Regions from separate parts of the Nocardia sp. NPDC003345 genome, predicted to be linked through region 3. Evidence: riboswitches for the same ligand, from Rfam matches in the RefSeq annotation. Region 3 holds a riboswitch; each other region holds the start of a gene.
What was found. Region 3 has a riboswitch for cobalamin ahead of ACWDU1_RS07750 (ABC transporter substrate-binding protein). Riboswitches for the same ligand answer to the same signal wherever they lie in the genome.

Region 1 (3,272 bases), on a different contig from region 3:
CCTCACCGTCTTCGCAGGGCGAACGGGGAAGCCGGCAACGGATATGACCGAATCGACAACAACTCCCGGCACCGAAGGCCGCGATGGCGCACCGTCTGCGACGGTCGAACCATGATGTCCTTCCCCGGAATCTATGCCACCCACCGCGTCGTCGCCGAAACAACCGATTTCGCCCGCCGGCTCGGTTGCCGGGTCATCGACCCGCACGTCTTGTCCGACGGCAGCAACGTGCTGATCCACCTGAGGCCCGCGTCTGTCGTGGCCAGAGTCGCGACCACGAGCGCCCTGATACGGCCGGGCGTTGCGGCCTGGCTGGCCCGCGACATCGATCTCGCACGCTACCTACACACCCGGGGCATGCCGGTCGCTGTGCCGGCCTGCGACCCGCCGGCCGGCCCCCATCACCACGCGGGACTGGACATCTCCTTCTGGCAATACATTCCACACGAACGCGGACGGGTACCGAGCACGGAGGAGTTGGCCCCCGCTTTGGCGGAACTCCACACCGTGCTGCGTGGATACCCGGGTGAACTGCCGGCCGACGGGCCGTTCGGGGACATCACGCGATTGGTCGACCTCCTCGACCGACAACTGTTGCTGACCGGCACCGAAGCGTCGGCACTACGCGCCGAAACCCTTGAACTCCGTGCACGATTCGCCGAATTTCCGACCCAGCCACTGCACGGTGACGCGCATCGGGGCAACGTACTGGCCACACCGAACGGTGCGGTATGGATCGACTTCGAAGACACCTGGCGCGGACCGGTCGGCTGGGACCTCGCATCCCTGGCGGACCTGGACGGCACCCACTTCGCGGTATCGGCAGCGGACGGCTACCCCGATCGCCCCGGCGATCACGAACTCGCCACGTGCATCCGGCTTCGGCAGTTGTTCGGCCTGTGCTGGCGACTACTCATGCTGCACCGATACCCCGCGGGCGAGTCGGCCGCTCGCGCCCACCTCCGGACATGGCTCGCCACGGAACGCACCCGCCTGTGACTCTCGGCCGCGACGCAAGTGAGGCGAATCACTTCACACAGGCAGGTGCCGGGCGAGCTCGGACCGATTGCTATCGTGGCCCCGCGCTCGGTTACCGCCTGTCCCCGACAGGCGGTTCGTAAGAGGGAATCCGGTGTGAATCCGGAGCTGCCCCGCAGCGGTATGTGGAAACGACCGCGGTCATCAGCACTGGGCCCGTGCCCGGGAAGCGACCGCCAGTAGGTGACGCCGGAGTCTCCGGTGCCGGGTCCGCGAGTCCGAAGACCTGCCGGCGTGACCACGCCGACGGTGTGGTCTTCGGTCGACTCCGAGGGAACGGTTGACGAGATCATGGGTCGCGGTACCGGCATGTCCACGCAGCACGACGTCCGGACGGAGCCGGTGGATACGGCCCGATGAGGGCGCCCGAATCGGCCCGGCCACCGCTGCCCGCACTGATCGCCGCGCTCACCGCCGCCCTCGCGGTGGTGTCGGTGTTCGCGCTGGCGCTCGGCACCGCGCCCATCCCCTGGCGTGACACGGTCGGGTTCCTGTGGGCCGAACTCACCGGCGGGCCGGTGGCCGCGGCCGATATCGCGAACTACCGGATCGTGGTCGAGTCACGGCTGCCCCGGGTGCTGCTGGCGGCGCTGGTCGGCGCCGGGCTCAGCGGTGTGGGCCTGCTCGTCCAGGCCATGGTCCGCAATGCCCTCGCCGATCCGTACGTGCTGGGCATTTCCTCGGGTGCTTCGGTCGGCGCCACCGCCGTCGTCCTCTTCGGCATCTTCGGAACATTGGGCGTCTACGCACTGTCGACCGCCGCGTTCGCCGGAGCGCTCGGTGCCACCGTGCTCGTCTATCTGATGGCCCGATCGGCCGCTGGGCTGGTGCCGCTGCGGCTGGTGCTCACCGGCACGGCCCTCGGTTACGGATTCTCCGCCGCGACCACGGTGCTGGTGTTCCTGGCACCGCACGGCGACGCCGCGCGGTCGGTGATGTTCTGGCTGCTGGGCAGTTTGGCGGGCGCCACCTGGCAGATGGTGCCCCTGGTCGCCGTGGTGGCGTCGCTCGGTCTGGCGGCGCTCGCGGTATGTGCCCGGCAGTTGAACGCCTTGGCGATGGGTGACGAGGTCAGTGCCGCGCTGGGTTTATCCGCCTCCCGGTTCCGGCTGCTGCTCTTCGTGATCTCCGCCGCGATGACGGGGTGTTTCGTCGCGGTGTGCGGGGCCGTCGGATTCGTCGGACTGGTGGTGCCCCATGTGGCCAGGCTGCTGGTCGGCGCCGATCACCGGCGGCTCATCGTCGTCACCCCGCTGCTGGGCGCGGTGTTCCTGGTGACCGCCGACCTGCTGGCGCGCACGCTGATCCCGCCGCAGGAGTTACCGCTGGGCGCGATCACTGCCGCGGTCGGAGTGCCGGTGTTCGTACTGCTGATGCGCCGCCGCGGCGCCCTGCTGGGGGGACGCGACTGATGCGGGTCGGGTACGAGGATGTCACGGTCGAGATCGACGGCACCCCGATCGTCGAGGCGGTCACGCTGGCCGCCGAATCCGGGCAGTTCGTCGGAATCGTGGGCCCCAACGGCAGCGGGAAGTCCACATTGCTGCGCTGCCTGTACCGGGCGCTGACGCCCACCGCGGGGCGGGTCCTGGTCGGCGGGACCGACATCGCGGCGATCGGTATGCGCGAGAACGCCCGGCAGGTGGCGGCGCTGACCCAGGACGCCACCACACCCTTCGATTTCACCGCCGCCGAGATCGTCGCGACCGGCCGCCTGCCGCATACCGCCCTGCTGCGCGGTACGGGCCGGCGGGATCGCGAGATCTGCGCGGCGGCGATGGCAACCGCCGATATCGGGTATCTCGCCGACCGCAGTTTCCTGTCCCTGTCCGGCGGGGAGCGCCAGCGGGTGCTGATCGCGCGGGCCCTGGCGCAGCAGCCGCGAGTGCTGGTCCTGGACGAACCGACCAATCACCTCGACGTGCACCACCAGTACAGCGTTCTGTCCGCCGCCCGCGGTCTGGGCATCACGGTGATCGCGGCGCTGCACGATCTCAATCTGGCCGCGCAGCACTGCGACCGGCTCTTCGTCCTGCACCGGGGCCGGCTCGTCTGCTCCGGCACTCCGCATGAGGTGATCACCGCCGAGGTGATCGGCCGCTGGTTCTCGATCGGCGGTCATATCGTCACTCATCCCCGGCTGGGTGTCCCGCAGGTGATCTTCGACGAAAAGGACTGTTAGATGCGCACTTCCCGGCCGATCGTCACGATCGCGCTCGCAATCGCCGCGCTCT
Region 2 (3,272 bases), on a different contig from region 3:
ATCGCCGAACAGGATCGGCGGGCGCACGCAGCGGGTGCCGTAGGACTGCACCCAGCCCAGTTCGGTGGCGGCGAAACCGTCGAGCTGTTCGGCGAAGTACTGGACCATATCGTTGCGTTCGGGTTCGCCGTGCACCAGGACGTCGATATCGAGCTTCTCCTGCAGGGCGATCACCTCGGTGATCTCCGCCTGCATCCGCCGGTCGTATTCGGCCCGGTCGATCTCGCCCTTGCGCAGGGCGGCGCGAGCCAGCCGAATGGCCGAAGTCTGCGGGTAGGAGCCGATCGTGGTGGTCGGCAGCGGGGGCAATTGCAGGCGATTCTGCTGCAGCGTCCGGCGTTCCTCGGCCGGGGCACGCCGGATGGCATCCGGGCCCAGCGCGGCCAGCCGCGCCCGTACCTGGCCGTTGCTGATCCGCGGATCGGCACGGCGGCTCGCGGCGGCGGCCCGAGCCTGCTCGAGCTCCGGGGCGACGGCCTCGGTGCCCGAGTTCAGGCCCGTGGCCAGGACCCGCACCTCGGCGACCTTCTCGGCGCCGAACGCCAGCCAGGACCGCAGGGCGTCGTCGAGTTGCGTCTCCACCGCCAGCGAGTACGGCACGTGCAGCAGCGAGCAGGACGTGGAGACCGCCAGCGATTTCGCCGAACCCAGCAGGCCGGCCAGCGTCGACAGCGCTTTGTCCAGATCGGTGCGCCAGACGTTGCGACCGTCCACGACCCCCGCGACCAGCAGTTTCCCGGCCAGCGCCGGAACCGCGGCAACTTCGGACACGTCGGTGCCGGCGACCAGGTCGACCGCGATGCCCTCGACGTCGGTAGCGGCCAGCGCGGCCAGCGCCGGGCCGGGGTGCCCGAAGTAGGTGGCGACCAGGATCGCGGGCCGGTCGGCCGGCGCGGTCAGCTCGGTGTAGACGCGGCGGACGATCTCCAGTTCGTCATCGGTGAGATCGGTGACCAGCGACGGTTCGTCGAGCTGGACCCAGCCCGCGCCGGCTTCGGCCAGCAGCCGCAGGAGCTCCTGGTACAGCGGGACGAGTTCGTCCACCCGGTCCAGCCCGGCGCCGCCGGAGGTCTTGGCGAGCTTCAGGAACGTGACCGGGCCGATGACGACGGGACGCGCCGCGACACCGAGTTCGATCGCTTCACGCAGCTGGGCGAGGACTTCGTCCGGGTTCAGAGTGAAGGTGGTGCCGGGGCCGATCTCGGGGACCAGGTAGTGGTAGTTGGTGTCGAACCATTTGGTCATCTCCAGCGGTTCGACCGAATCGTTGCCGCGGGCCGCGGCGAAATAGCGGTCCAGCGGGTCGGCGATACCGGCGACCCGCGGTGGCAGTGCCCCGAGCAGCACCGCCGCGTCGAGCATCTGGTCGTAGTAGGAGAAGGTGCCGACCGGGACGGAGTCCAGGCCGGCGGCCTGCAGTTCGGCGTACTGATCGCGGCGCAGCGTACGGCCGGTCTCGTGCAGCTCATCGGCGCCGATACGCCCGGCCCAATACGACTCGGTGGCGCGTTTGAGTTCCCGGCGGGGCCCCACCCGGGGAAGGCCGAGAACCGTCGCGGTGAACGGGCTGTGCGGGATAACAGTCACGGTGTTCTCCAGTGCTGAAGTGTCGGCGGCCTTCGCCTTTTCGCGGACGCACGGCACCGATGAGACCCCGGCCGGACCGGCGGAACCGGTTCGGAACAGTCAGCACAGGTGGCGGCGCCCAATCCACGAGGCGGTGGCCACCGGGTACGGCGTACCCGGTACAACCGGCAGGTCTTCGGACTCGCGGGCACCGGCCTGTTCGGCCGACCTACTGGCCGTCGCTTCCCGGGCATCGCGCCCAGTGCTCATGACGGCGGTCGTTCCTGCTCACCGCTGCGGGACAGTTCCGGATTCCCACCGGATTCCCTCTCACCCGCGTGGTGCGGGCTTCGGCGCCGGGGCGGACGTTCGGGGCTCCTGTTCGTCCGGCCGGCGGACCAGCTGCGGGTACCACGATAACGTGCGGCCGCCGGCCGGCCCAGTGCGGCCGGGAGGTGCCGGCCGGGCGCGATTCGCATACCTTCGCAAGATCGGCCGGGCCCGACCGATGCGTGGAATTCGTGAATCCGGACGATACGCACAGGCCGCGGTGGCGGATGGTGAGTTGTGACGGTGCGATGAACAAGACTTCGCATCGTTGCCATAGGGGAATGTGAAGATCCTGCCAAATGGGCTTCGCTGTCGATGGCGGGCGAAGAGCCGGGTACGTTTGTCCAATGTTCTCGAAAGTCTTGGTTGCCAACCGCGGCGAAATCGCCATCCGAGCCTTCCGCGCGGCGTACGAGCTCGGTATCGGGACGGTTGCCGTCTTCCCGCACGAAGACCGCAATTCGGTCCATCGCCTGAAGGCCGACGAGGCATACGAGATCGGCGAACAGGGGCATCCGGTTCGCGCGTACCTCTCGGTGGAGGCCATCATCGAGGCCGCGAAGACCGCGGGCGCGGACGCGATCTACCCGGGGTACGGATTCCTGTCGGAGAATCCGGATCTGGCCGCCGCCTGCGCACGCGAGGGGATCACCTTCATCGGCCCCTCGTCGGAGGTCCTCGAACTGGCAGGTAACAAGGCGCGCGCGATCGCGGCGGCCCGCGAGGCCGGGCTGCCGGTGCTGGATTCGAGCGCGCCGTCCGCGGATGTCGAGGAATTGCTGGCGGCATCGGAGTCGATGGAGTTCCCGGTATTCGTGAAGGCGGTCGCCGGTGGCGGCGGCCGCGGTATGCGCCGGGTCGCGGAGCCGTCGGGGTTGCGGGAGGCGATCGAGGCGGCCTCGCGGGAGGCGGAGTCGGCGTTCGGCGATCCCACCGTGTTCCTGGAACAGGCGGTGGTGAATCCGCGCCATATCGAGGTGCAGATCCTGGCCGACACCCAGGGCGAGGTCATGCATCTGTTCGAGCGCGACTGTTCGCTGCAGCGACGGCACCAGAAGGTGATCGAGCTGGCGCCCGCGCCGAATCTCGACCCCGAACTGCGGGACCGGATCTGCGCCGACGCGGTCGCGTTCGCCCGGCAGATCGGGTACAGCTGCGCGGGGACAGTGGAGTTCCTGCTGGACGAACGCGGTAATCACGTCTTCATCGAAATGAATCCGCGGATCCAGGTGGAACATACGGTGACCGAGGAGATCACCGATGTGGACCTGGTGCAGTCGCAGTTGCGGATCGCGGCCGGGGAGAGCCTGGCGGATCTGGGATTGAGCCAGGACAAGGTGGCGATTCGAGGTGCGGCGATGCAGTGCCGGATCACC
Region 3 (3,272 bases):
CCCCGCGCAACACCTACCGCACCGGCGACGGGCGCTGGCTTGCCATGTCCGGTAGTTCCCCGGCACTGGCGTTGCGGGTGTTCCGCGCCATCGGCCGCGACGACCTGGCCACCGACGCCGATTTCGCCGACCCGCAACGGCGGCTGGCCCGCGCGGCCGAAGTGGACGAGGCAGTTGCCGCATGGGTATCGGAACACACACTGGCCGAGGCGATGTCGGTGTTCGATACCGCCGAGGTGGCCGCGGCCCCGGTGTACGACATCACCGATCTGGTAGGAGACGAGCAGATGCGGCATCGCGAGGTGTTCGTCCCGATCGGAGACGACGAACTCGGCACCATGACTGTGCAGGCACCCGTGCCGCGATTCTCCGGCGCGGCGGGCCGCGTCGATCATCTCGGTCCTCGCCTCGGCGAACACAATGCCGAGATCTACGGCGACCTGCTCGGCCTCACCACTCCCGAACTCGACGATCTGCGCGCCCGCGGCGTGCTGTGAACAACCGACCACGAGGACTTCTCATGACTTCTGTACTGCGCCGTTCCGAGCTGGCACTGCCGGCCTGCAACGACCATATGTTCGACAAAGCCCTGTCCAGCGGCGCCGACCTCGTTTTCCTGGACCTGGAGGACGCGACCCCGGAAAGCCTGAAAGAGGAATCCCGGGAGAAGGCCATCGGCGCCCTGAACGATCTCGACTGGGGACGTACCGCCCGGGCGGTACGTATCAACGGGCTCGACACCCCCTGGTGCCACGACGACATCATCGAGGTGGTGACCCGGGCCGGAGACCGGCTGGACACCATCGTGGTACCCAAGGCGCTCACCGCGCGCGACGTGTGGTGGGTCGATGTGCTGCTCACCCAGCTCGAAACGAAACTCGGGCTGGACCGGCAGATCCGGCTGGAGGTCCTGATCGAGGAAGTCGAGGGCCTGGCGAATGCCGAGGCCATCGCGAAGGCCAGTTCCCGGGTGGACGCGCTGATCTTCGGAGTCGGCGATTTCTCGCTCTCGCAGGGCGCACGGGTCGATACCAACTTCGAACCGCTCGGCGACTACCCCGGAGACTTCTGGCACTACGCTCGCGCCAAGGTCATCGTCGCGGCCCGGATCGCCGGAATCGTCGCGATCGACGCCCCGTTTCCGGATTACGCGAACACCGACGGCTACGAACGCGACGCTCACCGTGCCTCGCTGCTCGGCTACACCGGTAAATGGGCGATCCACCCGGTTCAGGTACCGATCGCCAACACCGTTTACGCGCCGACGGCCGAGGAGATCGCTCTGGCCGAACGTAATATCGCCGCCTACCGGGAAGCGGAGGCGAAGGGCAGGGGCGCGGTGGGCGTCGAGGGTGTGCTCGTCGACGCGGCCCATGTGAAGATGGCGCAGGCGACGCTCGCCCGCGCGGCCCTCGTCCACGACGCGGGCGCGGTAACGATCTGAGGCCGGCACTCGCCCGGTCCCGGCGGTGACCGGGCGAGTGCGGGCATATCCCGGGGTAGCGCGGGCGGCCGGAGGATGCCGGAAATCGCGGGTGCGGGCTGGGACGCCCGTACCCTTTTCGGGGACCGGAGTGCCCCGAACCGGACAACTGCCCGGTAACGTCAGCGGCGGTGCAGGGAACACCGGTGCGAATCCGGGGCTGTCCCGCAACTGTCACCGAGGAGCGATCCGCCAGATGTGGCCACGACCTACCCAGGTTGGAAGGCCGGCGGGGATGTGTCGATCCGGGAGCCAGGACACCTGCGCCGCGGTATCGGGTGACACCCACGAGGATGGCGATGAACGACTCCACCAGCGGCCTGCCTGTGCTCGGCCGTCGACGACTACTGGCCGGCGCGGCGGGCATACTCGGCCTCACCGCTGCCGGTGTCCCGCTGCTCACCGGTTGCGGTACGGGCAGCGGACCTTCCGGTCCGGCGTCGGGCCCACCGCAGCCGGGTGGCCGGCTGCGCTCGCTGATCGCCGGGCGGTCGGCGACCTCCGACGTGCTGGACCCCCACGAGGCGGGCAGTTCGGCCGGTGGCGCGGTCTCGAAGAACGTCTGGGACAAACTGGTCGCCTACAACAACGATCTCACCCTGCGATACCGGCTGGCGCGGGCACTGGAACCGAATGCCGACGGCAGCGTATGGCGGATCAGCCTGCGCCCGGGTGTGGTGTTCAGCGACGGTGCCGCGCTGACCTCCCGCGATGTGCTGTGGAGCTTCGAGCGGATGCTCGACCCGGCCCGGGCCTCGGCCGGTGACCTGGCGATGGTCGATATGGCGCGAACCAGGGCAGACGGCGAACTCGACGTACTCGTCGCGATGAAAACACCCATCGCCGACTTCGGCTCGGTGCTCGCGGGCTGGTACTGCTACGTGGTCAAGGACGGCACGACCGAGTTCGATCAGCGGACCCTCCCGGTCGGGACCGGGCCGTTCGCGCTGGCCCACTGGTCCCCGGGCGACCGCACACTGCTGCGGCGCAACGACCGCCACTGGGACGGACCGGCGCTGCTGGACGAAGTCGAGATCATCCAGATCGCCGAGACCGAGGCCCGGATGAACGCCTTTCTCTCCGGTGAGGGCGAGGTGGTGCACGAGATGAGCTATCTGCAGGCCCGGAATCTGGAGAACGACCCCGCCGCGACCGTGTACGTGCCGCCCGAGGGACTGATGGGGTGTTTCCAGATGCGTACCGATCTGGCCCCGTTCGACGATGTCCGGGTCCGGCAGGCGATGCGGCTGGCCGTGGACCGGCAGGCGATGGTCGACGCCGTCTACTACGGGTACGGCGAGGTCGGCAACGATATCTACGGCAAGGGTGCGCCGTACTACAACGACACCCTCCCGCAGCGCGGCTACGACCCGCAGCGTGCCCGCGAACTGCTGCGGGACGCCGGTAAGGAGAATCTCGAGGTCACCCTGGTGACCGCGGACGGCATGCCCGGCATGGTGGAATCGGCCACCCTCTATGCCGAGCAGGCCAAAGCAGCGGGGATCACCATCCGGCTCGAATCCGCACCCGCCGACACCTATTTCTCCCAGGTCTCCGGCAAACGTGCCCTCACACATGTGGGGTGGTGGAACTACAGCCTCGACTATTTCTACGGCCAGACCGGTACCAGCACCTCACCGAGCAACAGCACCGCGTGGCGGCGGCCCGGCTGGGACGCGAAATTCGCCCTGGCCCGGGGCGCCATGAATCCCGACCGGCGCCGCGAACTGTACTTCGAGCTACAGGACGAACTGTGGCGGGAGGGCGGCCTCATCCTGCACAGCTTCGC

Region 1: it holds a riboswitch for cobalamin, as region 3 does, so the genes downstream of both, ACWDU1_RS03295 (FecCD family ABC transporter permease) here and ACWDU1_RS07750 (ABC transporter substrate-binding protein) in region 3, are expected to answer to the same signal.
Region 2: it holds a riboswitch for cobalamin, as region 3 does, so the genes downstream of both, metE (5-methyltetrahydropteroyltriglutamate--homocysteine S-methyltransferase) here and ACWDU1_RS07750 (ABC transporter substrate-binding protein) in region 3, are expected to answer to the same signal.

The regions. Positions count from the first base shown of each region.
Region 1 is NZ_JBSFRU010000014.1:11,304-14,575, reverse strand. Features, by position in the region: gene ACWDU1_RS03305 (hypothetical protein) at 1-115, shown strand, start outside; gene ACWDU1_RS03300 (phosphotransferase) at 112-999, shown strand; cobalamin riboswitch at 1,087-1,271, shown strand; gene ACWDU1_RS03295 (FecCD family ABC transporter permease) at 1,395-2,450, shown strand; gene ACWDU1_RS03290 (ABC transporter ATP-binding protein) at 2,450-3,220, shown strand; gene ACWDU1_RS03285 (ABC transporter substrate-binding protein) at 3,221-3,272, shown strand, end outside.
Region 2 is NZ_JBSFRU010000287.1:200-3,471, forward strand. Features, by position in the region: partial or broken gene metE (5-methyltetrahydropteroyltriglutamate--homocysteine S-methyltransferase) at 1-1,587, opposite strand, end outside; cobalamin riboswitch at 1,757-1,895, opposite strand; gene ACWDU1_RS25105 (pyruvate carboxylase) at 2,244-3,272, shown strand, end outside.
Region 3 is NZ_JBSFRU010000041.1:6,742-10,013, forward strand. Features, by position in the region: gene ACWDU1_RS07740 (CaiB/BaiF CoA transferase family protein) at 1-497, shown strand, start outside; gene ACWDU1_RS07745 (HpcH/HpaI aldolase/citrate lyase family protein) at 521-1,444, shown strand; cobalamin riboswitch at 1,619-1,746, shown strand; gene ACWDU1_RS07750 (ABC transporter substrate-binding protein) at 1,783-3,272, shown strand, end outside.